Regions from separate parts of the Thalassotalea sp. Y01 genome, predicted to be linked through region 1. Evidence: predicted binding sites of a transcription regulator. Region 1 holds the regulator's gene; the other holds the start of a gene.
The links. Region 1 encodes LexA, which represses DNA repair genes until DNA is damaged. Its sites were predicted from a motif close to TACTGTATNNNNATACAGTA; they were not measured.
Positions count from the first base shown of each region.

Region 1 (15,693 bases):
AGATACTGCTCGCCTCACAAGCAATTAACTTAGACGAGTCCAGCCAAGCCATGTTCTTGTTACTGCAACAAAATGAGCAATCGGCTAGCGGCTACGACATGACATTTGCAAACCAAAAAGAAAGCAACTAACCACACACATTGCTGCCACTCTAGAGAGTTGGATCACGGTAGTTTGTCGTGACTTTTTTGCAGATAACCAGTCATAGCTCGGTGGTAGCAATGTATTAAGTGATCTTCTGGCAACGAATTACCGTAAGAACTCCATCACTATCAACGTCAAAATAAACAGAGGAACACTATGATGAATACGGTAATGAGTTCATTAACAAAAACCATTGCAACACTATCTGTTGCGACTTTTTTAAGTGCATCGGCTTACGCAGCAAAACCCAAGTGGGCGGAAAAATCCGATGTAAGTATCGTCGATTTTGCTGTTGCCGCGTCTGGCGAACCATTTGATTTTGACAGCAATGGCGAAGATTTTGACGTATTAGTCGCCGCGCTGATCGCAACCGGCACCGTCGCCGCGTTCGATGGCAGCGATTTGACCGTATTTGCGCCTAATGACAACGCCTTCTACATGCTCACCAACACCACCAATGATGCCGATGCGTTTAATGCCGCTGTGAGTTTACTGGGCGCTGATGGCGTTGCTGATGTATTGAAATACCATGTTACCGAAGGCGTGCGCAATTCACGCTCTGTGACCCGTGCGAAAATGGTTGAGATGCTTGATGGCAACAGCATTTATTACGACGATGGCCTGATTATTGCCGAAAAATCAGAAGCGAAGATCATCAGCGAAGATAATCGCTTATCAGATGGCATGGTGCATATCATCGATACAGTATTAGAACCTTAATCACAACCGTACCTGAACAACATAATGCTCGTTTAAACGCCCTTAATGAGGGCGTTTTTTATGTGCAAAAAAATATCTAGGTTAGTTTTGTCGATTCAATACGGATTCATGCTTTAAGTATTAGCTGGCGCTTGAAACACAGGGTCAACACTCAAGAAACGACCAAGGTTATAGTCATACACCCGTCCGTTCATATGAATCAATTCAGCGTCATCCACTAAAACCATCATATCTAGAATCAAAAAAAAGCGAATTTATTTCATAATTTATTTGCGTTGGAACGAATTTAGTTTTGAACTGGAACCTACACATATCTTGTAAAACAATAATTTATTGGTTGCGATTCTTATCAAGCTGTATATACTGACAGTTACTGTACAGATAAACAGGCTGTAAAAATATCATGCGAGCATTGACTGCCAGACAACAACAAATCTTTGATTTGATAAAAGAAAAAATAAACGAAACCGGCATGCCACCGACACGAGCGGAAATTGCCAACTTTTTTGGTTTTAAATCAGCAAATGCTGCGGAAGAGCATTTAAAAGCGCTGGCCAAAAAGGGCTTTATTGAAATGCTACCGGGCACCTCCCGTGGTATCAAATTAGCCGAAGAGCATGTTGAAGAAGAAGGCTTGCCATTAATTGGTCGAGTTGCGGCAGGTGAACCTATTCTTGCCCAAGAGCACGTTGAAGACAGATACAAGATCGATGGTAGTTTGTTTCACCCTGCTGCCGATTACTTATTGCGCGTTAATGGCGATAGCATGAAAGACATCGGTATTCTCGATGGAGATTTGCTGGCTGTGCACCAATCGACAGACATTCATAACGGTCAGGTTGTGGTGGCACGAGTAGAGGATGACGTCACCGTCAAACGCTATAAACGAGAAGGTAACGTTGTCTATTTACACGCTGAAAACGAAGCATTCTCGCCGATTGTTGTCGATTTAACCAATACACCTTTTAATATTGAAGGAATCGCCGTCGGTGTGGTTCGCAATGCTGACTGGATGTAGCCCAGCAAAACTGTACAAACTTTAAGCAGCCAAATATCCTCTAGAAAGCGCCCAAGTTAGGGCGTTTTTTGTATCATAAAAAAACCTCCATCGCCTTGTCTTGTCTATAACCCATTAAAACACAAGAGTATTTACTCTAGTCCCATTTGTAATCTGGATTGTAAAAAAGATTTACAAATTTCTAACAAAGCGCTTTACCTTGTATAAAAATTAGGTAATTCTAGAGCATGAAATAAACAAAAACAGGCCGATTGTTTGCCACCTGGTGACACCAGCCGATTACAACAATAAGAGAATACGCTAAATCTACCACGTCAAAACTAAACGTAGATTTGCAGTACGTAAATGGCCGAGTTAATCATTTAACCGGTATAAAACAATAACAATAATTTACGGAAATTTGCGACATCGAATGAAGATGTATCTTGTCCCTTTTTCTGTATTTTCTTTGGCTTAGCAAGCAGAAGGAGATGTCGAGTGAAAAGACGTAACCTGGGTTGGCTGTTGTTGGCAAGTACGTTTGCCAGTTCAGCTTGGGCAGAATCGCAATTGAATTTGACTAAAGGTGTGACGGATGTCAGCCAAAATGTCTATGATTTGCATATGTTGGTTCTATGGATTTGTACCGTCATTGGTATCGTAGTATTCGGTGCTATGTTCTGGTCCATGATCTTCCACCGTAAATCGAAAGGCGTAAAGCCAGCCGATTTTCATGAAAGCACTAAAGTAGAAATACTTTGGACCGCTATTCCTATTCTTATTCTGATTGGTATGGCATGGCCAGCAACCACGGCCTTGATTGATATGGAGGATAACTCCAATTCCGACATAACCATTCAGGTCACCGGTTCCCAATGGAAGTGGCATTACAAATATTTTGATCAAGGCATCGAATATTACAGTGTGCTGTCTACCCCACGCGAACAATTTGATAATCGCGAAGGTGACGGTGAAGCAAAAGGTGAAAACTACTTACTTGAAGTAGATAAGCCTTTAGTAATTCCGGTTAACCGTAAAGTACGCTTTCTAATTACCTCAGATGACGTAATTCACTCTTGGTGGGTTCCAGCGTTTGCCGTCAAGCAAGACGCAAACCCGGGCTTTATCAATGAAGCTTGGACCAATGTCAATGAGCCAGGTATTTACCGTGGCCGTTGTGCCGAGCTATGTGGTAAAGACCACGGCTACATGCCAATCGTTGTCGATGTGCGCAGTGAAGAAGACTATGAGCTTTGGATCAACGAACAGAAGATTGCCATGACCAAAGCCAAGCAAGCAGAAGCTGCCTCGCTTAATGCTGAAATGTCTATGGACGATTTGATGACATTGGGTGAAACAACCTATACCGCGCACTGTGCCGCTTGTCACCAACCAAATGGTCAAGGCCTACCGCCTGCATTCCCTGCACTCGCAGGTTCAGGTATCGCTGTGGATGCTGAAAAAATGGCTGAACACATCAGTGTGGTATTCAATGGTCGTGCTGGAACCGGTATGCAAGGTTACGGCAAGCAACTTAGCTTGAAAGAGATAGCTGCTGTTGTTACCTATGAGCGTAATGCTTGGGGCAATAATATGGGTCAAACCGTACAAGCCAAAGACGTTCAAGAAATTGGTCAAGGTGTAAGTGGCGCCAGTACTGAACCGGTTGCACCAGATGGCGCAAGCGACAGTGCAGCAACCACACCTGAAGCAGAACCTGTACCAGCGGCTGAAGTGAACATGGACGATTTGGACATGGCTCAACTTATGGAGCTCGGCGAGCAAGTATATGTTGCTAAATGTGCCGCTTGTCATCAAGTAAATGGTGAAGGTATGCCGCCAGCATTCCCTGGTCTAAAAGGCAGCGCTATGGCCACCGGTGATATCGCCGCTCATATTGACATGGTTGCTAACGGCAAACCAGGTACCGCTATGCTAGGTTTTGCCGCTCAGCTAACGCCACAAGAGATGGCCGCAGTGGTTACCTACGAGCGCAACGCCTGGGGTAACGATACCGGCGATGCTGTGCAAGCCAAAGATGTAGTCAAATAAGGGGGAATGATTATGAGTACAGCTACAGAAACATTAGATCATCATGATGATCACCATGATCATAAAATGACCGGCCTGAAGCGCTGGTTATACACCACTAACCATAAGGATATTGGTACCCTTTATCTTTGGTTCAGTTTCATCATGCTACTTACCGGTGGTGCGATGGCTATGGTCATTCGCGCCGAGCTATTCCAGCCAGGTTTGCAAATTGTTGAACCAGACTTCTTCAACCAAATGACCACAGTACACGGTCTTATCATGGTATTTGGTGCCATCATGCCTGCCTTTACGGGTTTGGCAAACTGGATGATACCGATGATGGTCGGTGCACCAGATATGGCGCTACCACGATTGAATAACTGGTCATTCTGGATTTTGCCATTTGCGTTCAGCATCTTATTGGCATCATTGTTTATGGAAGGCGGTGGTCCTAACTTCGGTTGGACATTCTATGCGCCATTATCGACAACCTACTCAAATGGTAGTACTGCATTCTTCGTGTTTGCCGTCCATATTATGGGTATTTCATCGATTATGGGTGCGATTAATATCATCGTTACCATCATGAACATGCGTGCACCGGGTATGACCTACATGAAGATGCCATTATTTGTATGGACATTCTTCATCACCGCTTACCTGTTGATTGCGGTTATGCCGGTTCTCGCCGGTGCGGTTACCATGGTGTTAACCGATACCTATTTTGGTACCTCATTCTTTAATGCCGCCGGTGGTGGTGACCCGGTCATGTTCCAGCATATATTCTGGTTCTTCGGTCACCCTGAAGTGTACATTATGATCTTACCGGCATTCGGTATTGTATCAACCACCATCCCAGCCTTTACCCGTAAAAAACTGTTTGGTTACAGCTCTATGGTTTACGCGACCGCATCTATAGCGTTCTTATCGTTTATCGTTTGGGCGCACCACATGTTTACCACGGGCATGCCGTTAGCGGGTGAGTTGTTCTTTATGTACTGCACCATGCTAATAGCCGTACCAACAGGGGTTAAGGTGTTTAACTGGGTTGCAACCATGTGGCAAGGAGCAATGACCTTTGAGACACCAATGTTGTTCTCAATTGCCTTTGTTATTTTGTTTACCATTGGTGGGTTCAGTGGTCTGATGCTGGCGATGACGCCGGTTGATTTCCAATATCATGATACCTACTTTGTTGTTGCTCACTTCCATTATGTACTGGTTACCGGTTCGCTGTTCTCATTATTCGCAGCCGCCTATTACTGGTTACCAAAATGGACTGGCCACATGTATGACGAGAAAATCGGTAAGATACACTTTTGGTGTTCACTGATTTCTGTCAACGTTCTGTTCTTCCCTATGCACTTTATCGGTCTAGCTGGTATGCCGCGTCGAGTACCGGATTATGCCCTACAGTTTGCCGACTTTAATAAGTGGATCAGTATTGGTGGTTTCGCCTTTGGTTTATCACAGCTGATTTTCTTATACGTGGTTATCAAGTGTATTCGCGGTGGCGAAAAAGCCGAAGCGAAATGTTGGGAAGGTGCCGAAGGATTAGAATGGACTGTGCCGTCGCCAGCGCCATATCACACCTTTGAAACACCACCAGAAATAAAATAGGCAGCACACCATATGAGTACAGAGCAACAACAAAACGAGCCGCAAACTCAAACAGCAGAAGCAAACACCAATCACCAAAAAAAGGTGAAAAAAAGTGTCGGCAAGTTGGTGTTTACCGTGTTTGCCATGTTCGCCTTTGGATTTGCTCTAGTGCCTCTTTATGACGTGTTTTGTGATATCACCGGGTTAAATGGCAAAACGGCCAATACCGCTGCCGAGGTTAATGACAGCGGCATCGATACCTCACGTACCATTAAGGTTCAATTTCTTAGTCGCACCGCACAAGGTGCGCCATGGAAGTTTGAACCTGAGATGAACTTTATTGAGGTTCACCCGGGAGAAATGAAGTTTGTAAAATTTTACGCCAAGAATCAATCAGGCCGCTATGCTGTTGCCCAAGCTGTACCTTCGGTATCGCCTGGACAAGCGGCAAATTACTTTCAAAAGATTGAGTGTTTTTGCTTTAACCAGCAGCCGCTGGAAGCAGACAATGATGTTTGGATGCCATTGCAGTTTTATGTCGATGTCGATTTACCCGAACACATTGAAGAGCTGACATTGTCATATACCTTGTATGACATCACTGACAACAGCTAAGCACAAAGAAAGATTGGCCTTGAGTTAAGAATCAGGTGTAGAGGAAAACACTATGAGTACAACAAAAGAATACGAAACCTATTATGTGCCAGCGCAAAGTCACTGGCCAATAGTCGGCGCGATTGCGCTGTTTATGATTGCCGTTGGCGCTGGTAGCTATGTGGCAAATCTTGATACTGGAGAAGGCTTTGGTGGCTGGGTGTTACTGGCTGGTATTGCGCTGATCATCTATATGGTGATTGGTTGGTTTTCCAATGTTATTGACGAGTCAATGGCTGGCAAATACTCCGGGCAAATGGACAATTCATTCCGCCAAGGTATGAGCTGGTTTATTTTCTCTGAGGTGATGTTTTTCGCCGCCTTCTTCGGTGCCCTGCTATACGCTCGCGTATTTTCCGTGCCGTGGTTAGGAGGTGAAGGTAATAATCTCGAGACGATGCAAGTATTGTGGCCTCAGTTTCAGGCGGCATGGCCATTAACGGTTACCCCAGATAACACCGAAACTACCGCTATGGGTTGGTATGGTTTACCTCTTATCAACACCTTGTTGCTTTTAACCTCTTCGTTTACAGCGCATTTTGCTCACGTAGCATTAGAGCAAAACAAACGTAAAGCATTAAAAGTTTGGTTGGCAGTTACCATTCTACTTGGCTTGGTGTTCCTTGGCTTGCAGGTTGAAGAATACATCATTGCCTATACGCAAATGGGTTTGACCTTAGCAAGTGGTATCTACGGTAACACTTTCTTTATGCTGACCGGCTTTCACGGCTTACACGTAACCTTAGGTGCGATCATGCTTATCGTTATGTTCTTCCGCGTATTGAAAGGACATTTTAGCCCAGATAATCATTTCGCGTTCCAGGCAGCAAGTTGGTACTGGCACTTTGTTGATGTGGTTTGGGTACTGCTGTTTCTCTTTGTCTATATTTTGTAGCAAAAGATAGGAAATTTCGGTGTTGTCGGCTTTTAAGCACGCTTTAAAAGACGATAACACCAACTTCCGATTAATCCTTTAACGCTTTAATTAGTGTTAAGCAAAGGCGTTAAAGGATTAAAAAGGTTTCGGATTTGGGGTAATTAACCCAGTTAAGATGCCGATCGCCATAAGCAGTACAATCAAGCCTGAGATAATCACTCGGCGACCAATGTACTTAGACATGGGTGGTTTGTTTTTTTCGTTTTTATTCATCATATAACCGGCTCGAAACAAGTTATAGATCATTAAAAACGCCAACACCACCAAGACAACTTTAAAAATTATTTCAAACAAGGAACGCTCCGTTTTTACCAATTGTGTAGTACAGGTAATCGATGACCCGCGTTAATAAAAACACACATATTATTCAATACTTAGCCAGCTTTAAGTTGGCCTGGATAGTTATTACCTTGGCGGTATTTTGTGCATTAATCAAGCTAAGTTTTTGGCAATATGAACGTGGTGTTGAAAAACAGCTTCGCGTTGACCGCATTGCCGAATTGGGTAATCAACAAGCCATCCCTCTAGCCACCCTACTTAAGCAAGTAGGCGACAGTGACAACGGCTTTGTCGACGTTAATGATATTGCCGTTAGTGTAATTGGTGAGTTTGTCCAACCTATGGTGTTTTTATTAGATAACCAGGTCGACAGTGGCAAAACCGGTTACAAAGTGTTTGCGGTGTTCAACGACCAATCAAGTGGTCGTCAATTGCTAGTCAATTTAGGTTGGGTGGTCGGTTCGTTAGACCGCAGTTACATTCCCGAGATAAGCATACCAAAAGGCCAATTAGAGCTTAGCGGAAGAGTACGTTTAGATAGCCAAGGTATTGTATTACAACAACAAGTTTTCGATGAACTTAACTGGCCAATTCGAGTGCAACAAATAGACAGTGAAAAATTTTCACAACTAATTAACACTCCCCTCTTGCCCTTTAGTCTTATCTTGGATAAAAAAGAATCTATCGGTTATAAAAAAAGCTGGCAACCGATAGTGATGCCACCAGAGAAACACTTTGGTTATGCAACACAATGGGGACTACTAGCCCTTGCCTGGCTCAGCCTAATGCTAGTCGCCAGTTATACGTCTTTTAAGCGCCAAAATAATAATAATTTTCAAGACGCCAACAGCCAACACAATACAGATAATAAAGGCATGTTATGACAAGTGAAGTAAACAAAAACCGCCGTAGCCTTATCCTGCTGCTACTCGTATTCGTTGTTCCGGTAATTCTCGCCAAACTGGCTCTGGACAATCAATGGTTTAATTATGGGGTAACCAATCAAGGGCAATTGCTTAACAATAAGCTCACCTTGGCAGATATTGGTCTGAGTAAAGATGACAACAAACAATGGTTGGTGATCTATTCGATGCCAGACAATTGCGATCAGCAATGCCAATTCACCTTATCGGGCATTGAAAGTACCTATATGGCATTGGGCAAAGAAACACCACGAGTGACGCCTGTAGCCATTAGCATATCGCCATTTAATGCCGAACAATTAAAGTTAGTAAATGAAAACCATTGGCGCATCGTCAGCAAAGCGGAACAAGCAGCAGACGACTCGGCTTCTTTTTTATCGCCGTTAAAAATCTATATTGCCGACCCACTTGGAAATATCGTCTTAACCTATGACCAACCACATCAAGCAGACGCGGTGCCAGCCTTTGGCAAATCCATGTTGAGTGACTTGAAGAAGATGTTGAAGTACTCGAGGATTGGCTAATGAACAGTACCCGTAGACTGGTTTTTATTGCCATTTTATTGGCTATTACGGTTATTACCCTAGGTGCGTATACCCGATTAACCCATGCTGGTTTGGGCTGCCCAGACTGGCCTGGTTGCTATGGCTTTATTGATGTACCACAAACATCAACCGAAATTGAAAAAGCCGAAGCCGCGTTTCCACAGCGCCCTGTCGAAGTACAAAAAGCTTGGAACGAAATGATCCATCGCTACTTCGCCGGCACACTGGGTTTATTGATTGCGGCAATTTTTATTCTCGCCTTTAAAAATCGCGACAAAGGCATGCCACTGTTTTTACCGATAATACTGGTCGCGACGGTGATATTTCAGGCCGCGCTGGGAGCATGGACAGTCACCATGAAACTTATGCCAGTGGTGGTTATGGGGCACTTATTAGGTGGCTTTGTGACCTTATGTCTGCTCTATTTATTGTATTTGCGGCTTACCCCCTATCGCGTACCCGGCGGTGATTTTAGTCTACGCAAATACCGCGCCTATGCGTTATTTGGTATTTTCATCCTGACCCTACAGATTGCACTGGGTGGATGGACATCAAGTAACTATGCGGCGCTAGTATGTACTGAGTTGCCAATATGTCAGGACGGTTGGGCTGCACAGTTAACTTTTAGCAATTCATTTGATTTGATCCCGCCAGAGCGAGAGACTTACGAGTTTGGTTTCTTAACCCATGCCGAACGCGTCACCATTCATGCGGTTCACCGTATCGGTGCCATCGTCACTGCCTTGTACTTAGGCTGGTTAGCGATATCGATAATGATGAAAGCACAATCAAAGTTTTTCCGTCGCAATGCAAGCCTGATATTGGTCATTCTTGGCGTTCAGGTTGGTTTAGGCGTAAGCAACATCGTGTTTAACTTACCTTTACCTGTCGCGGTTGCCCACAACGTCGTCGCCGCGGTGTTAATGCTTTCTCTTATCACCCTCACATACAGCTTGCGCCGCAAGATTTAGGAGACTGTTATGGCCAAATCTTCAGCACCATCTATCGCTCTTGAGCAAGACTCACCGGTTAGTTGGCGAGAATATTATGAAATCACCAAGCCAAGAGTCGTCGCGTTACTGGTACTCACCGCACTGGTTGGCATGAGCTTATCCGTGCCTGGCGCGATTCCATGGCAGATATTGATTCCAGCCATGCTAGGTATCGGTTTACTATCGTCGGCGTCGGCCGCCATTAATCATATTGTTGACCAACGTATCGATGCGGTTATGGCTCGAACCCATAATCGCCCATTACCTAACGGTCGCATTAGTAACAGTAAAGCCATCGCCTTTGCTGCATCATTAGCACTGATAGGCTTCGTGATGTTGTATGGGTTAGTTAACCCGCTTACCGCGTGGTTAACCCTATCAGGCTTGGTTGGTTACTCGGTGGTTTACACCATGTACCTTAAACGCGCAACACCGCAAAACATTACCATAGGCGGCTTAGCCGGTGCCATTCCACCATTGCTTGGTTGGACGGCGATGACCAATGAAATTCATCCTCATGCATTGTTATTGGTATTGCTGGTCTTTACCTGGACACCACCGCACTTTTGGGCGCTGGCTATTCATCGTCGTGACGATTACGCTAAAGTAAATATCCCAATGCTGCCGGTTACCCATGGTATCGAGTTCACTAAAACGCAAATCCTGTTGTATACCATCTTGTTATTTGTAGTCGGCTTGATCCCATATTTGGTAGGTATGAGTGGTTGGATTTATCTAATTGGCGCTTGTGCATTAAATATTATTTTCTTTGCTTATAGCTGGAAATTGAAGTTTAATGCCGACAAACAAACGGCGATGCAAACATTTCGCTTTTCCATCGTCCACTTAATGTTGTTGTTTATAGTGTTATTGGTTGATCACTACGCCCTTCCGGCGGTGTGATCATCATTTGCAGATAAGAAGTAGCAAAGATGAATAAAGTTTTAGTCGTTATAATTGCCGTTATTGCTGCTGCAATGGGGGCATTTCTCTACCAAAGTCAACGCCAAATGGCAGAGCCTAAACACGCCCTGTTGTATCAGCAGCCGCGATCTATCGCTAACTTTAATCTTACCGATCATAACGGTGAGCAATTTGATAACAGCAATTTGCAAGGCAAATGGAGCTTATTCTTCTTTGGCTATACCTCGTGTCCTGATGTATGCCCGATGACATTGCAAGAGCTTAACTACATCTATCCACAGATGCAGGAAATAACCGGCAATCGAGTACAAGTTGCCATGGTCACCGCCGATCCAAAACGCGATACCGTTGAACAGTTAAATAATTACATTAATTATTTTAATGATGACTTTATTGCGTTGCGCGGTGGTCACGATACGCTGTTTCCGTTTTCCCGCAGTCTTGGCTTGATGTATGCCATTACTGAGGATACCAACCAAGAGTTTTACTTGGTTAATCACAGTGCGTCTATTGTTATGACCAATCCGCAAGGGCAAATCCAAGCCATTTTTAAGCCAATTCAAGGTGAGCCCGGCACCGTGCCGGCGATTGATTCTGAGCGAATGCTGGAAGATTTTAAGCTTATTTATTCGCAAGTTAATTAGTCTCATTTGTGGCTAAGCATTGAAATTATACAAAATACCCTCATTTAATTGATATCGAACAAGTAGAGTCACAATTGTGGCTCTACACAGCAACGTCAATCCTTGCTAAAATTGGCGCAAATGAATTCAAACGAAGAGACATGACTAATGGGTAGAGCGTTCCAAAACCGTAAAGAGTCTATGGCGAAAACCGCCGGCCAAAAGACCAAAGTGTATTCAAAATACGGTAAAGAAATCTATGTGTGTGCAAAAAACGGTGGTCTTGACCCTGATGGCAACCTAGCATTGCGTCGTCTGATCGATAAAGCCAAAAAAGATCAAGTACCAACACACGTTATCGACAAAGCAATCGACAAAGCCAGTGGTGCCGGTGGTGAAAACTACGAACCAGCTCGCTACGAAGGTTTTGGCCCTGGCGGCTTTATGGTGATTGTTGACTGTCTAACCGACAACCCAAACCGTACCATCAAAGATGTGCGTATTGCGTTCACTAAGACCGACTCAAAAATTGGTGCTCAAGGCTCTGCTGCGTTCATGTTTGACCACGTTGCGCTATTCTGTTTCGCCGGTGATGACGATGAAGCCATTTTCGAAGCCCTAATGATGGCTGACGTAGATGTGACTAACGTTGAGAAAGAAGACGGTATCATTACCGTAACCGCGCCACATACTGAATACTTCAATACTAAAAATGCATTAGCTGAAGAACTTGGTGATGTTGAATTTGAAGTCGATGAGATCACGTGGATCCCGCAAGATTACAAAGAAATCAGCGAAGAAGACGACATCAAGATGTTCGACAAGTTTATGGACATGCTGAACGACAGCGATGATGTGCAAAACATCTACCATAACGCAGAAGTTAAACGCTAACGACTCTTCAAGGGGTCAGATCACTTGAAATGACATTGAACTTTCAAGTGATCTGACCCCTTGAAAAGGTTACAGCAATTCTTTTACTATCAGCTTCAGTAAAAACGTTTCCCGTTCAATCGACATCCCCTTTTTCTCACTGTTGGCCATGGTATGTTCATTGTGGGCAATGGCTTGATGAATATTGATCCACACCGGATGCATACCATTGGCGATTTCGTGGGCTTCCAGTTCGGTGTTCGCTAACTCATCGTCAATCTCACAGGTATAACAAAACGATTCCATATGCATGATGTCATAGTCGGCTTTGTACCAAGGTCGGAACTCTTCATAACGGCCAAACGCTTGCACATTGCGAATATTTTGCGCACCGGTTTCTTCTTTTAGTTCGCGCACTAAGCCTTGCTCTAAATCTTCACCTTCATCAACCCCACCGCCTGGCAAGGTGTAGTCATGATAGCGTTCGGTATACAGCAATAAAATCTGCTCACCACGAACAATAATGGCGCGTGCCGCTTGGCGATGAAAACGGCTAGCACAAAGGTTGTTGATATCAGGATGAGTGGTACTTCGTAAAAGACGCATGAGGATAAGTTGAACGTTAAAAGTGGGGCAAGCCTACTGACTTTGCCCCGAAATAGCAATTAAATTGGTAAGCCCCAGTCACGCAATATTTGCTCTTCTTCAGCAATCAGCGTGGCGAATATATCGCTGGCGAATACTCGGCCAATATAGGCCGCGGTTTTCGGCCATTTGCTGGCATCGCAACTGACTTTACAATGACGCATTAAGACAAACATCGAGCACACAGACAAATCGCCATAGCTCATAGTATTCCCCACCAAGTAATCATCATTTAACTCAGATTCGAGGTAATCAAATATCGCGGGGATCTCTTTGCTGATCGCCAAATCAATTTCATCTTGTGCCGGCGGGCGATTAAAAAATGCTTCGGCGAGATACATCTCTGCAAATAAGTGACCACCAATCGCTGCCACCATCACCGTGGTTGAATAGGTCGCAAACCATTCACTGCGGGCTGCTAATAAGTTGTCTTCGGGCAATAGTGCTGGCTGTGGGTACTGGCGGTCGAGAAATCGTATGATCACTTCAGAGTCACTAATATAATCTCCGTCATGACATAACAAAGGGATTTTCCCGGTCGGACTGTTATCGACAAATTCCGCTGGTTTTTCGGGTGCAAATGGAAATACCACCTGCTGTGTATACTCAAGCCCTTTAAATGCTAACGCCAAACGTACGCGGCGCACGTATGGCGATGGTTGGGCACCATAAAGTGTTATCTCTGCCATATCAAATTCCTTAATTGTTATACCAACTACCGTCTTTTTTCGGTACAAACCAAGCGCGTGAGTACCAGTAAAAACGACCAGGTTTGGAAATACTCGGTGCCGTACAATTGGCGCGGTTTCGTCCCGGATTGAAGTTACTATCAAAAACCATAGTAAAGCTTTTCTTGTCTTGCCATTGTATTTGCGCCTTACCTTTGCCCGCAATAAAGCACGCTAGCATGTTGGCGTAAAAGTCGGTGCTGTTTAATGTGACTAAAGTGTCAGGCTGTGCCGCAAACGGCACAATTGTCTCGGCGCGTTGACTGCTCGTGGTTAAATCAAAAGCCAAGGCATTAAGCTTATCCTTTAATGCCGCGAGTTTATCGTATGGCATAGACGCCGGAAATCTGGGCACGGCAGTCAAGTCCGTGCTCGCACCAACCGCGCCAGATTGCTGGGTAAAGACCACAAAGCCTAGCTTTTCTAATTTTTGCTGTGCTTGCGGCGTATATTCGCCATATGGCAAAGCAAAGTAGCGCCAGCTCTGGCCGGTGTGTTGTTCGATAACTTTTTCAGATTTGACCAGCTCCGCCAATTTATTGTCAAGCCACGTATTTTCGCTCACACCTTTAGGCACCTTAACCAGTGAATCATGCAGATAGCCATGATTGCCAATAAGCACACCGTCATCGGACATCGCCTTAATTTGCAGCCAAGTTAAATACATACCGGCTTTGTTCGGTACCGTGGCGGGATTAATAAACATGGTATACGGGTAACCGTACCTTTTTAGCAGCGGATGGCCATTTTCAAGAATATCGCTGTAGCCATCATCAAAGGTAATCACCACGGTTTTATCGATCAGTGGTTGGTTGTTCTTAATACGCTCAACCACCTCATTTAAAGCCACGACTTTGTAGTCATTTTGTTGTAAATATTGCAGATGTTTTTCAAACTGTTGCGGTGTTATGGAAGTACTTTTTGGCGTTTTTTCAGAGACATGATGATAGACCAAAATCACCGTTGCAAAACTTGGTAAAGAGCAACACATCAATATAACTGATAATAAAATAACGAGTTTTTTCATATCTCAGAGCTAAATAATCGGATATTATCTAAGATTATCACAGTGCTAAGTAACGAATAAAGGAAAGCCTCTCGTTGAACGCCCGCCTTAAAGAACGCAGTGCCCTTTTTGCCTTGGCATTGCCCATGATCTTATCCAATATCACTGTCCCATTATTGGGGCTGGTGGATACCGGCGTGATTGGCCATTTAGGTGAGCCTTATTACCTAGGCGCCACCGCCGTTGGCTCGATGATCATCACCTTTGTGACTTGGTTTTGTGGCTTTTTACGGATGTCGACTACCGGGCTTGCTGCCCAAGCCTTTGGCAGTCAAGACCAGCAACAAGTTTTACTGGTACTCAGTCGTGGCTTGCTCGTTGCCTTTGCCATAGGCATCAGTTTTGTGTTGCTGCAAAGCCTGTATGTAGATTCGGCGCTGTATTTAAGTGGCGGCAGTGAAAAGGTGCTCGAGTACGCCAAGCAATACTGTGAGATCCGCATATGGGGCTTACCTGCCGCGTTAGCGAATCTGGTGTTGCTCGGTTGGTTATTGGGTATGCACAAAGCCAAGTATGCGATGTGGCTACTGATCATTACCAACAGCGTTAACTTAAGTTTAGATTTGCTGTTCGTCTTAGTGTTTGAATGGGGCGTTGCCGGTGTGGCTTGGGCGACACTTATTGCCGAATATAGCTGCTTATTTATTGGTTTAGCGATGGCGGCAAGCACCTTACAAACCAGTAAAAGCGCGTTATTAAAACCGCTATTTGCGGCACCGAAGCAATTTTTTGCGCGCGAATCATTTTTCCCTTTCCTCGCCCTTAACCGCGATATCGTCATTCGCACCTTGTGTTTAGAAATCTGCTTCGTGTTTATCACATTTATGGGGGCGCGACTCGGTGATACTGTGGTTGCCGCCAACGCGATCTTATTAAACTTCTTGCTGCTTATTTCTTTCGGTTTAGATGGCATTGCCTATGGCGCCGAAGCGCGTGTCGGCAGAGCAAAAGGCGCTAAAGACAGCGACGCAATGCAATTATCGGTGAGTGTCGCTAATCGCTTCAAC
Region 1 covers NZ_JABBXG010000004.1:99,277-114,969, forward strand. Annotated here, with positions in the region: gene HII16_RS06985 (hypothetical protein) at 1-131, shown strand, start outside; gene HII16_RS06990 (fasciclin domain-containing protein) at 301-864, shown strand; gene lexA (transcriptional repressor LexA) at 1,268-1,882, shown strand; gene coxB (cytochrome c oxidase subunit II) at 2,360-3,913, shown strand; gene ctaD (cytochrome c oxidase subunit I) at 3,926-5,515, shown strand; gene HII16_RS07010 (cytochrome c oxidase assembly protein) at 5,528-6,112, shown strand; gene HII16_RS07015 (cytochrome c oxidase subunit 3) at 6,165-7,046, shown strand; gene HII16_RS07020 (DUF2909 domain-containing protein) at 7,164-7,373, opposite strand; gene HII16_RS07025 (SURF1 family protein) at 7,424-8,251, shown strand; gene HII16_RS07030 (hypothetical protein) at 8,248-8,814, shown strand; gene HII16_RS07035 (COX15/CtaA family protein) at 8,814-9,806, shown strand; gene cyoE (heme o synthase) at 9,816-10,730, shown strand; gene HII16_RS07045 (SCO family protein) at 10,760-11,395, shown strand; gene HII16_RS07050 (YebC/PmpR family DNA-binding transcriptional regulator) at 11,543-12,268, shown strand; gene HII16_RS07055 (NUDIX hydrolase) at 12,338-12,853, opposite strand; gene HII16_RS07060 (glutathione S-transferase family protein) at 12,913-13,581, opposite strand; gene HII16_RS07065 (polysaccharide deacetylase family protein) at 13,592-14,647, opposite strand; gene HII16_RS07070 (MATE family efflux transporter) at 14,773-15,693, shown strand, end outside.

Region 2 (15,693 bases), on a different contig from region 1:
TACCTGGGCACGTCAGGTTAAGTTACCACAAGGTTTTGATAACTCGCTTGCCATACCGCAACGCACCGGTGGTCGTAAACCGTGGTTACAACATTGGAGCCGCACTGAGATGTCGTTAAGTGATTGGCAAAAAGTTGGTGTACGTCGTTATGATGGCAGTGATTTACCTAACGTTGATATGAAAGCAGCCCTAGTATTCCCTGATGGCGAGCAAGGCCGTGCCTACTTAGCCTATGATAACTACAAAAGTTTGATGCATTGGAATACGTCCTATTACTTTGTGACTTCGGTCGGGCACTTGGCTGATCGCATTAAATTCAGTCGCTAACACGCAAATCATCATTCAATCTACGCCATAACCGTGTCTGCAACGTGGTTATGGCGTACACTTTATATAGCCCTCCCATTGTATAAGAGTCCAAACGCCAGTGAGTAAAAAATCCAAAAAACGGCCAATGCACAAAGCATCAAGCAGTAAAGCCGCGAGTCGCAATGCAACGTCAGATACAGAGCCATTTTGGTTGCATAAATCACTAGAGCAAATGAGCGAACAAGAATGGGAGTCGCTATGTGATGGCTGTGGAAAATGCTGCTTGCATAAAATCATTGAAGAAGAGCATGACGAGGATGCCGATTTACCCGATGAGGGCTTGCAGGCACCAACGGATTATATTCGTGAAGGCGAAGAAATGTTGTATACCAATGTGGTGTGTCATTTATTAAACGACAAAAGTTGCACCTGCACCCGTTACAGCGAGCGCACCAAACTGGTCCCAGATTGCGTTAAGCTTACCCAAAAAAACTTAAGTGATATCTTTTTTATGCCGCAAAGCTGCGCTTATCGACGCTTACAAGAAGGTCGAGGATTGCCATCGTGGCATCCATTACTTAACAAAGGCAAAAAATCGGCAATGCACCAAGCGGGTATGTCGGTGCGCGGCAAAGTGATCAAAGACGACCAAGTCAATATGCAAAACTACGATCAGTATGTTGTCAGCTGGCCGGTTGATGATATCGACTAACGCTATGTCCCACGCCGTTAACCGTTTATATCGCTACCGCAAATCCATCAGCACCCGTGAGTTTCGCGCGAGAGGGGCAAAGGTACCTCGTTGCGAGACCTGCCGTTTGCATCAAGATTATTGTATTTGTTCGTTACGTAAGCTGAGCAACAGCAATATCGCAACAGCGTTGCTGATGCATGACGATGAAGTACTTAAACCAAGTAACACCGGCCGCCTCATTGCCGATGTGATTGACAATACCCATGCTTTTTTGTGGCAACGACAAGACATTGATGCAAGTCTTGATGCCTTGCTTAAAGACAACCGCTATCAGCCGTTTGTGGTCTTTCCCAAAGCCTACGCGATGCCAGAGCAAACCGTATATGAACGTGCGGTTGAGAAAAAAAATGGCAAGATACCACTATTGATTTTTATTGATGCAACTTGGCGCCAAGCCCGCAAAATGTATCGAAAAAGTTCATATTTACATGATTTACCCATGATAAGTTTGGATTTAACGGTGCATGATGACACCGGAAAAGGCTCACGTTACCAATTGCGCAAAGCGGTCATTGATGGTCAATTGGCTACCGCTGAAGTCGCAGCACATGTCTTGACGCTGTTTGGCGAAAGCGTCAACGCACAACATTTGCATCTATGGTTTGATGTGTTTACCTACCGTTATCAAAAAGGGGTGAAACAAAATAATAAGGGCGATCCTTTAGCGGTTGAGCGCTACCTCGATTTTATTGCTAAGCAACAACTCGAACAGAACTCCTAATAAGGTAATAATCAGAGCATCAATCAGAGTATCAAATAGGGCTCTAAACGAGAGCGGGTCAGACTAGAGCCGTCCAGATTAGGCAACCGAAAATAACTAAATGCTTGACTTTATTGTTGTATTTGTTGAAAGTGAATTTATCTTCCCGTGCAAATAAATCGTGGACACATTATGAGTCATTCTCCTTTTCCTGCCGTTAATAAAATTCCTAATCATATTGCCCGTTTGGCGCTGTTGCCAATAGCGATATTTAGCGCTGCAACCTTAGCGGTAGAAGATGACGTATATTTGGCTGAGCTGACAAACAATACGGTTAGCAGTGTCATCAATGTCACTAACCGACCAGGGTATGACAATCAACCGCATTTTTCTGAAGATGGTAAGGCATTATTGTTTACCTCCATGTATCCGGTGAGTGACAAGCTAACCGATAAAGACGCTGAAAAAGTGCAAACCGACAGCATGCGCTATCAAATCGACAGCGCCGCGATCAGCAATTTAACCAACTCTTCAGCCAGTGAATATTCGCCTACGATTACCCCTGATGGTAAGCATTTTTCCGTAATACGAGTTGGCAATGATGGCCGTCAACTGTTGCACCGTTACCCATATAAGAGCGCCGCCGATAACGCTGAATTGCAAGGCGAAACCATTCTTAAAGATGTATTCGATGTCGGCTATCACGTGTGGCTAAATCAGGACGAATTATTGTTGTTTGTACTTGGTGAGCCGATGATGTTGCAACGTGCCTCTGTTGAAACTGGCAAGACGGCTATGATTGATACCGATATCGGTCGTACCTTGCGTGCGCTGCCAGAGACAGTCGCGTCAACGCCACAGTTTAGTTACACCAAGGCCAAAAGCGACCGCTGGCAATTAAAGGTTTATCAAGCTGATACAAAAACAGTGACCGAACATAGCATGCTACCGGGTCACAACATGTATTATGCTTGGCACCCAGATGGCAGCTTGCTTTCAGCCAGCGAGGCCAAAGTGATGGTCAATCGCCAATGGCAGCACAAGGATGAATGGCAGTTGTTTGCTGACTTTGGCGAGCAGTGTCAAGGCAATATTACTCGCATGGTGGTCAGTGATGATAGCTCTAAATTAGCGTTCGTTTGTTCTGTACCTGCAGCTAAGCCTAAAAAGTAAACGCAATATTTAAAATAATAAAAAGGTTAATTATGAAAAACTTTAAACTACTCGTTACTGCTGCGGTTCTTGCCGTTAGTGTAAGTGATGTTGTTAATGCAAAAAATGATAAGCACAAAGACTTGCCACCTGGCTTAAAGAAAAAGGCTGAACGAGGCCAAGCATTACCACCTGGCTGGCAAAAGAAGCTCGAAGTAGGCCAAGTGGTCGATGAGGTTGTCTACAACCAAGGTAAGGTTGTGGCGCGAGAAGACAATGGTGTGATCACAATCAGCGTTGAAGGCGAAGTATTTAAGGTGATTGAGAATACTCGAGAGATCGTCGAAATACTGAGCTCATAACCCATTAAACCCAATGCAGCACACACCAATGTTGCTGCTACGCATTCCCTGCTTATATAGAAGAGCAGGGAATAATAAAAGAATCGAACTATGTCAGGCATCACCTAACTGCAACAGCTGTTAAGCACCATGTCGCCCAAGCTACAAGACGATGAGTTGTACTTTGTAAGGTATTTGGCGATTTATGTGACTATGCTGCTTTGTAGCTTTCATGGGGAGAGAGGTATTGTGATTTCTTCGCTTATGGTTAACTGCCGCTATAGGTACTAATTTAACGTTAACTGTTTGAAAAGGTTAATGTCTTGTATGAGCTGTGAGTTCAACTGGTGAGTGCAGCATTTTAAAGTCACCTCGAACCTGATAGAGGTTGCGGCCGTCGCCGTAATGAGGCACAGGATGTACTATTGCAAATTGTTTGCTGGGTGACGGCTGGGTTCTTTATGAAAACAAAAGGGCGGTTCAGTAAACTGACCCGCCCTTTGTTGTGTCTACCTATGACGTTTGTTGGCTTAACATTCGATGATGTTGACCGCCAAACCACCACGTGAGGTTTCTTTGTATTTCGTTTTCATATCTTGACCTGTGTCCCACATAGTCTTGATCACTTTATCCAAAGAGACTTTCTGCGTACCAGTGCCACGCATGGCTAAGCGAGACGCGTTAATCGCTTTTACCGCACCCATTGCATTGCGCTCGATACATGGTACTTGAACCAAACCACCAACAGGATCGCAGGTGAGGCCAAGGTTATGTTCCATACCGATTTCTGCGGCATTTTCTACGTGTTTTGGGCAACCACCCATAATTTCAGTTAACGCACCGGCGGCCATTGAACAAGCAACACCAACTTCACCCTGACAGCCCACCTCAGCACCAGAGATAGAAGCATTGGTTTTATACAAAATCCCTATCGCCGCGGCAGTCAATAAATAACGAATACAATCGTCATCGGAAACCGGTTTTACAAACTTATTGTAGTAACACAGTACGGCAGGGATGATACCTGCGGCACCGTTTGTTGGTGCTGTGACCACTTGTGAACCGGCGGCGTTTTCTTCATTAACCGCCAGTGCAAATAGGTTGACCCAATCCATCGCTTGTAAAGGATCGGCGTTCTTTTCAACAGTCAGCAAGCGATGTAAGTTTGGTGAACGTCGTTTTACGTTTAAGCCTCCTGGTAAGGTGCCTTCGGTAGTCATGCCACGCTCGACACAGGCATACATGCATTGCCAAATTTTTAATAATTCATCACGAATGTAGCTTTCATCATTAAGGCACTTTTCATTGGCCATCATAATCGACGAAATGCTTAACCCGCTTTCATCACACAGTTTCAATAACTCATCAGCGGTGGAAAAACGGTATGGGCGTTCGATGTTGGCATGGAACGACAATGCTTTGTCTTTCTCCTTTTCAAACTCACTGTCTTCTACGATAAACCCGCCACCAATTGAGTAGTAGGTTTTTTCCAAAACTAAGTTGTCAGCATCATAAGCAAAAATAGTCATCGCATTGGCATGCGCAGGCAATGTCTTGCGACGATGATAAATAATGGCGTCACTTTTTGGGAAGTCGATTTCACGCTCATGATTAAGCTGGATCTTTTCGCTTTTTACCGTGTTTTCGAGGATCTTGTCGATATTCTCAACGGCCACGCTTTCAGGGGCCTCACCATGTAGACCGAGAATGCAAGCTTTGCCTGTACCGTGGCCAATACCGGTTTGCCCTAAAGAACCAAACAGTTCTACTTTGATACGAGTGACGTCATCAAACACATTGTTTTGTTTTAGCGACTCGATAAAACGGTTTGCGGCACGCATTGGGCCGACGGTGTGAGAGCTCGATGGACCGATGCCAATCGAGAACATATCAAATACACTGATCATCTTGTTACCTGAAACTCTTGTTGCTGCCTAAATTTGGATGTTAGGCTTTTTGTTGAAATAATATTCGGATATTACCGTAAATTACCAAATAATCACAGCAACACTGTGGGTAAAATTGATTTTATTTGAGGTGTCGGACCAGATCTTTGAGCATCGCTGCGGTCGCACCCCAAATGTTGTAGTGTAAATATGGCATAAAATGGACGTTATGCGTAGTGCCGCGGCGACTGATGTTAAAGGATAAGTGATTACCCTCATCAATAAAATGATCGAAAGGGACAATAAACAATTCGGCCACTTCACCATGGTCAATAACAAACGGATAATTTTGGGGGACAAAACCAATATACGGGGTAATTTGATAACCGGTGATCACATGGTGTGGTTTTAACTGGCCAACAATTTGCACATCCGTTGGTTTGACGCCAATTTCCTCATCGGCTTCACGTAATGCGGCGTGTAACAAACTGGCATCGGCGTCTTCGACCTTGCCCCCTGGAAAACTGATTTGCCCTGGGTGATGTTTTAAATGCGCGGCGCGTTTGGTTAACACTACTTCAATGCGATCGCCGTTTTCGACTAATGGAATAAGTACGCTGGCTTGACGTAAGTCACCAGCGTGTTGATAGGCGTTTTCTATTTTACTCAGGTTTTGAAAATTGAATCGTTGCAAAAACTGCTGCTTGTTCATCAAAAGCCCTTAATTAAGATTGGCGTTTATCACATGATAATTTCATCATAACAAGAAAGCCCGGATACGTCATGAGACGATTCCGGGCTTAGAGGCAATCACTGTTACCATATTTTGATCAGTTGTTATTGGCCAAAATAGGCAAGATTTTGGCGACCTTATCAAAGGTTTCTTGGTATTCACTATCAACCTTCGAATCAGCTACCAGACCACCACCTGCCCAACAATGTATTTTGTCTTGTTCGCATACTAAGGTGCGAATGGTTATTGATGTATCCATTTTGCCACAGGCCGATAAGTAGCCAATCGAGCCACAGTAAACACTGCGTCGATGGGGTTCGAGCTCTTCAATAATCTGCATGGCGCGGATTTTTGGAGCGCCGGTAATCGAGCCGCCAGGGAAGGCACCTCGAAGCAAGTCGGTAGCGGATTTATTCGGGCTTAACATGCCCTCAACGGTACTGACCAAATGATGCACCGCGGGAAAGCTTTCAATGGCAAATAACGATGGCACTTTAACGCTGCCGGGCAAACATGCTTTAGAAATATCGTTACGCAGTAAATCGACAATCATTAAATTCTCGGCACGATCTTTACTGGCGTTTTGCAGTTCTTTGGCATGAGCGTTGTCAAATTCAACAATGTCAGAGCGCGGTCGCGTACCTTTAATTGGTTTTGTTTCGACGCGCTGATTATGTATTTGCAAAAAGCGCTCTGGCGATACGCTGAGAATGGCACCGTCATCGAATCGCATAAATGCTGAAAACGGCGCATTGTTGTGCTTACGTAATGTCAGGTAGGCGTCAAATTCATCGCCCTCATACAAGGCGCTAAATCGCTGTGCTAGGTTGATTTGATAACAATCACCTGACAGTAAATATTGTTGCACTTGAGCAAATTTTTGCTTGTATTGCTGTTGGCTCATATTCGCTCGCCAATCACAAGCCAAGCTAAACGGCGTGATTGATTTCGTCTTCGCGCTGCTTACTTTGTGTTTAATGTCTTGCGCCAAGGCGTCTATATCATCGTGCCAGCTTACTAGTGTATAGGTTTGCTGTTTGCGATCAAAGATGATTGCTTTGCTGTATATGCCTACCGCCATATCGGGCAAACTGATATCCATCAGTGCTGTTGCCGGTAATGATTCATAACGACGGCCTAAATCATAGGCAAAATAGCCTAATGCACCGCCACAAAACGGGATGCTGTCATGTTCTTTAATGTTGTTGGCAAACACGCTAGCGCTGGCTTGGTCGACTAAGGTAAGAGGATCGTCTTGACTGATGGTCAGCTGGTCATTGTAACGGTCATAGACTTTGGTCACATTAATCGAAGTGGTTAGGGTGATAAGCGGATCAAACACCAGAATGTCAAAGCGACAATCTGGATGCGCGCTGTCACCAGAATCTAGCCAAAAGCTCCAGGGTTCACTTGCAAAGGCGCGTGCAAGCTCAATAATGCTGATGTCGTTATCAAAACATAAAGTTCGTGTTTGATAGCTATTGCTTGTTTGGTGGTTCACGGTCGTGGCTAATCAACAAGGTTTGATATTTTCTGGCGGCTATTGTAGCAGAGTTATAATGAATTTCATCAATGTGTTATTGAGATAAACGCCTTGCAGGAGTATTATACGTGCACTTTTATATACAAAACCGACCTGCGATACCAAGGATGTCATTTAGTTGGTATGTTCACTCACTGATATGCGGGTTGCACCACGGTTCGTGACGAACGGTCACTGATAGCAAGATATAAACGAGAACACTTAAACGAGAAGACTATGACGGTTATTAAGCAACAAGACTTTATCGACAGCATCGAAGATGCGTTGCAATACATTTCTTACTACCATCCATTGGATTACATCCAAGCGCTAGAAAAGGCTTATCATAAAGAGCAAAGTCAAGCAGCGAAAGATGCAATCGCGCAGATTTTGATCAACTCACGCATGTCAGCAACAGGTAAACGACCTATCTGTCAGGATACGGGTATTGTGACTTGTTTCGTTAAAATCGGCATGGACGTTAAATGGGATAAAACGGATTTAACGGTACAGCAAATGGTTGATGAAGGTACGCGTCGAGCTTATAACAACCCTGACAACCCATTAAGAGCCTCTATTGTTGCTGATCCTGCCGGCAAGCGCACCAATACCAAAGATAACACGCCGTCTGTTGTGCATATCGATATGGTCGCCGGTGACAAAATTGAAATCATGATCGCGGCCAAAGGCGGCGGGTCTGAAAACAAAACCAAAATGGCGATGCTTAACCCAAGTGACTCGATTGCTGATTGGGTTGAAAAAACGTTGCCAACCATGGGCGCTGGCTGGTGTCCACCGGGCATGTTAGGTATAGGCATCGGTGGTACCGCTGAAAAAGCTGGTGTACTTGCTAAAGAAAGCCTAATGGATCCGGTTGATATTCAAGAATTAATTGACCGAGGCCCAGAAAATGCAGAAGAAGAATTGCGTTTAGAAATCTTTGACCGTGTCAATAAGCTAGGTATTGGTGCACAAGGCCTTGGTGGTTTAACCACCGTGGTTGATGTGAAAATCAAATCGGTACCAACTCATGCCGCGTCTAAGCCTGTGGTAATGATCCCTAACTGTGCGGCAACGCGTCACGTGCATTTTTATTTAGATGGTTCGGGCCCTGCTAATTTACAGCCACCAAAATTGGAAGAATGGCCTGAAGTGACATGGGAAGTTGGTGAAAACGTTCGTCGTGTAAATGTTAACGACTTAACCAAAGCCGATATCGCCGACTGGAAAACCGGTGAAACGGTATTGTTGTCGGGTAAAATCTTGACCGGTCGTGATGCGGCACATAAACGTATTCAACAACTGCTTGAATCAGGTGAAGGCTTGCCAGAAGGCGTCGACTTTACCAACAAGTTTATCTACTACGTTGGTCCAGTTGATGCGGTAGGTGATGAAGTGGTTGGCCCTGCAGGTCCAACAACAGCAACTCGCATGGATAAGTTCACTGAAATGATGCTTGCCGATACTGGCCTATTGGGCACCATTGGTAAAGCTGAACGTGGTCCTAGTACCGTAGAAACCATCAAAAACCATAAGTCGGTGTACTTGATGGCCGTTGGTGGTGCAGCATACTTGGTATCAAAAGCGATTAAGAACTCTCGCGTGGTAGCCTTTGAAGAGCTGGGTATGGAAGCCATCTACGAATTTGACGTAGAAGACATGCCAGTGACCGTGGCGGTTGATAGCGAAGGCGAGTCAGCGCACGTCACTGGGCCGGCAATCTGGAAAGCGAAGATTGCCGAACTGGACGAAAAACTGAGCGTCTAGTCATCCAGAAATAACATAAAAACGCACCGCTAAGAGTGCGTTTTGTTTATTTAACAATAGACATAATTCGACACAACAAACGACAAGAGTACTATGAAAACATTAATAAATAGCAGTCTAGCGCTTGCCTTGATGGCACTGATGCCACAAGCAATGGCGGATACTGAGGTTTTGACCGTTGATAAACTTAACAGTCTTAATCAAGTCCACAGTGTGTCCATCTCTCCCGATGGCAGCACCTTGGTTTACGGTATCCAAAAAGGCCAAGAACGTGGCAATAACCACCTTTATCTGCACGATGTGAAATCAGGCGAAGTACGCCAACTGACCTCTCACAAGGCATCTGAAAGCTCTGTTAATTGGAGCAAAGATGGCAAAGGCGTGTATTTTCTATCGTCTCGCAATGGCTCATCACAATTGTGGTATTTGCCACTAACCGGTGGTGAAGCGCGTCAAATAACCAACTTTCCGCTGAACGTCGAAGGCTACAAGTTAAACCAAGACGAAAGCAAAGCAGCGTTTGCGTTTACCGTTATGCCAGGTTGTGAAAGTTTTGCTTGTACGCAAGAAGCAATTGCCAAAGAACAAAGTAAAAAACACAATACCCGAGCTTATGACAAGCTGATGGTGCGTCATTGGGATGTGTGGCTTGATAACTTTAACTCGCACATTTTTGTCGCCGATATCAGCAAAAACAAAGTCACCACAGAAGCCAAAGATGTTATGGCTGATTGGGATACGGACTTTGCCGGTATGTCACAAATATCGTTCAGCGCTGATGGTGCTAAATTGGCGTTTTCAGCCAAAGCACCCGGGGTTGACCACGCATGGCACACTAACTGGGATATCTTTGAGGTTGATTTAGCAAGCTACAAAATCAGTAACCTGACTGAAGCCAATAAAGCCTGGGATGCTATGCCAGTGTATTCATCTGACGGTAAGTACTTGGCATGGAAAGCAATGCAAACACCAGTATATGAGTCAGACAAGTACACGCTAAACGTCAAAGACCTACGCAGCGGTGATGTTAAACAAGTTGCTTCATTGTGGGATCGTTCAATCTCAAGCTTCCAGTTTGACCAAGACAATCGCTCGGTTATCGCCATTGCCCAAGATTTAGGCCAACAATCAATATTTTCAATCGACATTAACTTTGGTGAAGTTACGACCGTATTTAACGACGGTTATGCCGGTAATGTATCGATTGCCGGCGATCAGTTGTATTTCACTCGCCACAACATTGCTAACCCAACCGATGTCTACAGCATTGCCAAAGATGGCTATGGCTTAAAACAGTTAACCAATGTCAATAAAGACAAGTTAGCGAACATCAGCATGGGCGAATTTGAACAATTTAAATTCAAAGGCTGGAACAACGAAGACGTACATGGTTACTGGGTAAAACCGGCAAACTTCAAAGAGGGTGAAAAATACCCAATAGCGTTCCTAGTTCACGGTGGCCCTCAAGGCAGCTTTGGTAACATGTTCCACTATCGTTGGAATGCACAACTTTGGGCAGCGCAAGGTTACGGCGTGGTCATGGTCGACTTTCACGGCTCAACTGGCTACGGTCAGGCATTTACCGATTCAATTTCAGGTGACTGGGGTGGTAAACCACTAGAAGACCTGCAAAAAGGTATGGATTACATCGTTGACAAACAAAGCTGGTTAAACCGCGATAAAGCCTGTGCGTTAGGCGCATCATACGGTGGTTACATGATGAACTGGATCATGGGTAATTGGTCAGACGGTTTTAACTGTGTTATCAACCACGCTGGCTTGTTCGACATGAAGAGCTTTTATAATGTGACCGAAGAATTGTGGTTCCCAGAACATGACTTTTCAGGTCCATATTGGCAGTTTAAAGAAAACTACGACAAGTTTGACCCGTCACGTTTTGTTGATAACTGGAAGATGCCAATGTTAGTGATCCAAGGTGAATTGGATTATCGTGTACCGTACGGTCAATCTTTAGGGGCGTTTACGACCCTACAACGCAAAGGTATTGAGTCACGTTTGGTGATGTTCCCAGATGAAGATCATCATATTCGCAAACCAGATAACCTAAAAGAGTGGTACCGCGAAGTATTTGCGTGGATGGAAAAGAATCTGAAATAAGGTCATTTCATCAGCAAAACATAAAATCCCGTCATAGCTCAGTTATGGCGGGATTTTTTATTGGCTTTTCATAAACTTGGATTCGTGCTTTAATAACTGTAAATATAAACAGTATCTGTAAGCAGATACTTGATAAGAAGAAAACCTCATGACGACAGACATGTTTTTGATGCTCATCAGCGCAGCCAGTGTGCTGCTACTAATCATGCTAACGCTTGTGCTGATGCAATTGAAGCAACTAAAAAGCCAAGCAGGGCAAAGCGATAAAGACAACGCGATATTAGCGGAAAAGTTAGAGCAAATTAATAAAGCGACAGGTCAACAAAGTCAGTTACAAAGCGCCTTTGTCACGGCGACGCAACAGGCATTAACCCAGCTGCGTTTGACCTTAACCGAGCAATTAGCTGGTCACAAAGAGCAGTTTAATAAAAATCAAATAGATGCCATCAATCAATTGGTTGAGCACTTGCAAAAGAGTACCGCACAAAACCGCGATGAGCTCAGTAAATCGATGCAGGCCAATGCTGAGGTGCTGGCTAAGCGCATGAACGAGTTAACACAAAGTACAGACAAACGCTTGCAAGATATCTCAGCGGGCGTTGAAAAGCGTTTATCAGAAGGCTTTGATAAAACCACCAAAACCTTTAATGACATTGTTAAGCGACTGGCGCTAATTGATGATGCTCAACGTAAAATCACTGAGCTATCGACCAATGTGGTGAGTTTACAGGAAGTACTTGCCGATAAGCGCTCTCGTGGTGCGTTTGGTGAGGTGCAATTGAATGCGTTGATACGTAATGTACTACCAGAAAAACACTTTGCTATTCAGCATACCTTGTCGAACAGTAAAATAGCCGATTGTATATTATTTTTGCCACAACCGACCGGTAACATCGTCATTGATTCGAAGTTTCCTTTGGAAAGCTATCGTAAGATGACAGAAGTGGGGATCAGCGACGTCGAACGCAAGGGCTACCAAAACCAATTTAAACAGGATATTAAAAAACACATTAATGACATCAGCGACAAGTACATCATAAACAATGAAACCGCCGATGGCGCCATTATGTTTTTACCCGCAGAAGCGATTTTTGCTGAAATCCATGCTCATTTCCCTGAATTAGTTGAGTTGGCCTATCGCTCTCGCGTATGGCTTACCTCACCAACGACGTTAATGGCGGTATTAACCACGGTTCGCAGTGTGTTAAAAGATGAAGCAACCCGCCAGCAAGTCCACATCATTCAAGAGCATTTGCACAAACTTGGTGGAGACTTTAGTCGTTTTCGTGACCGATTTGATAATCTCGCTCGCCATATTGACCAAGCAGCGACCGACGTCAAACAGATACACACATCGGCGAATAAAATCAGTAGTCGCTTTACTAAAATTGAACAGGTCGATTTGGCTGATAATGACAGCGACAACAAAAGCGCCAGCATGTTAGAAAATCTGGCGCCGTAAGTTAGCAATTAATTTTACTAACGCAATCTATATATTTGAAATGACGTTGATAAAAACCATCGTCAATAAGATAGGGCAGACGTAACGTAAGTAGTTTGCCCATATTTTTAACCATGGCTTTTCTGCCAGTACGGCTTTATCTGCGAGCTTGTTACCGCGCTTATAAATCCATCCGACGACGATAAAGTAGAACAGACCCATGATTGGTAACTGGAATGAATTTACCCAGTTGATCACCGCGCCAAATAAGCTATCAAAGTTAAACACTAAGGTCATACTTGCTGCCAATACAATAAGCGAGACAATACATGTTGACTTAAAGCGTGAATAATTTTTGTCTTCAACCAAATAGGCGACAGGTACTTCCGTTGAGGAAATGGTTGATGTTAGCGCTGCCATCGACATCAGTGTAAAGAATACCAAGGACACATAAATACCTATGTCGCCCATAGAATCAAATAGGGCAGGTAAAGTTGAGAATATCAGTTGTGGACCACCAATTAATTGACCATCAATGAACACTTGCTGGCCCATATGTTGGGCAACAAACAAGGTTGGGATGATCAATAAACCCGCTAAAAAAGCGATTAAAGTATCTAGCGCACCAATAGAAATCACTAATTTTCCAATATCGGCGTCTTTTTTCATATAAGAGCCATATACCATCATGCCACCGACACCAATCGACAAGGAGAAGAACGCTTGCCCCATGGCCGAGATGATTAATTTAGGATCGCCAATTTGTGAAAACTCAGGGGTCAGGTACATGGCGACACCTTCGCTCGCACCCGGTTGCTGTAGAATATATATGATCAGACCTATCAATAACACAAACAGTACCGGCATCAAACGTGATGACCAACGTTCAATACCGCTGTGAACACCACGATTAATGATTAGCGCACTGAGCACAATAAAAATAGGCGTAAACGCCAAGTTACGAGCAACACTAGAATCGGCTAGCCACGCAGCGGCACTATCAAAACCCAGCAATGACATTAACGGAGACAGAGCGTGCGACAACATCCAACCGGCAACAATGGAATAAAAGCTTAGCATTAAGATGGCGCCAAGTAAGCCAAATAAGCCGGCGTAACGGCCTAATCGTTTAGACACGTCCTGACAGGCATCTTCTAACGCACCAACCGGGTTTTTTTGCGCTTGGTTACCCAAATATATTTCCGCAAATAGAGCCGGAAACGCCAGGAGTACGGTTACGATTAGGTAAACCAAGACAAAGGCGCCACCGCCATTGTTTGCTGCTTGCGTCGGAAAACCCCATACATTACCTAGACCGATAGCTGAGCCGGCTGCCGCAAGGACAAAGCCTATTCTTGAATGAAATGAATCTCTAGTTACTGACATAATGAAAATTATTTTTGTTATTGTAATAAAGCAGTTGTCAATAACACACAATTTAACGCCAATAGGCAAGCAAAACTTAATGCTTTGCAAATAAACCGGCTTCAATTGTTGAAAATATGCGCAGATAGTAAAATTTGCTGTTGCGAAGTAAAAAGTGCTGGTCAGCGCGAAAGCGGCTTATTATCATGTTTGCCGTTAATTGGCTGTAATGCACTCATTGTATATCGACAGCTAAAAGTAAACCTGAAATATAACTGCTAGAAATATAGATTATGCTGCAATATAAAATCGTTCCTGTTACGCCATTCATGCAAAATGCCACCATTATTTGGTGCGACCAAACCATGCAAGGAGCCATTATTGACCCTGGTGGTGAAACGGAATGCCTGCTCGCAGAAGTGAGCGCATTGGGAATAACACTGAGCAAACTATTATTAACCCATTCCCATGTTGATCACGCTGGCGGCACGCAAGATATTGCCGACACATTAAACCTTCCGATTGAGGGGCCTCATCGCGACGATCAATTTTGGATTGATATTTTTGAGCAGCAGATTCAGCAATTTGGTTTTCCTGGCGCTCGTGTGTTTAGCACTAATCGCTGGCTGGAAGAAGGCGATACAGTAACGGTCGGCGAGGAAACCCTTGAAGTTTATTTTTGCCCTGGGCATACCCCCGGCCATGTGATTTTCTTTCACCGGGACAGCAAACTTGCGCAAGTAGGCGATGTTTTATTTAAAGGCTCAATTGGTCGCACCGACTTTCCAAAAGGCGATCACGCCACGTTGATCAACGCCATTAAAACCAAACTATGGCCACTTGGTGATGATGTTCGCTTTATACCTGGACATGGTCCTATGGGCACGTTTGGCGAAGAGCGTCGCAGTAACCCCTTTGTTGGTGATTCTGTAGGTTAAAATCAAGTGTCAACAGTGACACAACACCTAGACGATCAGGCAAGTATTGTGAATATGGTTAACGGTCATGTATTCAGTTAGTAAGTTATACGTCGTCAGTATCCATTTGCCCTGACATACGGCGACGAATGTGCGACCACGACATACCTATGGCTAGAATCGCTGCCAATATGATTAATATTACCCAGGTAAAGCCACCGGCTTCTTGTAAGCTGATCCAGCCCCAGGAGATAAATAGCCATACCAAGGCGCCAAAAAATACCGCAGCTAAAATTAGACCAATCGTACCAAGAGAGCGCAGGGTCGCTCGAATATAAATGATCCAACCAATCAATAACGCCACACCGGCCAGTAAAACCAACGGTGCAAAGCCCGCGTTTGCCGCCCAATGGACAAACGAAAAGCCACTCGGGTTATAGGTCAATAAAACCAATATTAAGGCAAATATGAAGCGTATACCGACACCTTGGGGGGTGATTTCTTTCATTGAATGTCTCTCATCTTTCTGTTGGCTATGGTGTTAAGCGTTAGCGGGCTTAAATAGCCTTGCAAACATACAAAGCGACTAAAATAGATAAAGTTGCTAAAAGCTACTAAGAGTTTAGTTCAGATTTTTAAAGTTGTTATTGGTAACTGACCATCTAGCTTGGGTGAGCTATTAATCTA
Region 2 covers NZ_JABBXG010000005.1:287,924-303,616, forward strand. Annotated here, with positions in the region: gene HII16_RS09590 (lytic murein transglycosylase) at 1-328, shown strand, start outside; gene HII16_RS09595 (YcgN family cysteine cluster protein) at 543-1,022, shown strand; gene HII16_RS09600 (DTW domain-containing protein) at 1,009-1,785, shown strand; gene HII16_RS09605 (PD40 domain-containing protein) at 1,957-2,937, shown strand; gene HII16_RS09610 (hypothetical protein) at 2,970-3,278, shown strand; gene HII16_RS09615 (L-serine ammonia-lyase) at 3,788-5,164, opposite strand; gene HII16_RS09620 (CoA pyrophosphatase) at 5,286-5,855, opposite strand; gene pabB (aminodeoxychorismate synthase component I) at 5,974-7,377, opposite strand; gene HII16_RS09630 (fumarate hydratase) at 7,636-9,165, shown strand; gene HII16_RS09635 (S9 family peptidase) at 9,259-11,283, shown strand; gene HII16_RS09640 (DNA recombination protein RmuC) at 11,432-12,745, shown strand; gene HII16_RS09645 (sodium-dependent transporter) at 12,773-14,110, opposite strand; gene HII16_RS09650 (MBL fold metallo-hydrolase) at 14,386-15,027, shown strand; gene HII16_RS09655 (DUF6524 family protein) at 15,113-15,514, opposite strand.
Region 2: the regulator LexA is predicted to act here: its motif matches at 11,378-11,397, upstream of HII16_RS09640 (DNA recombination protein RmuC).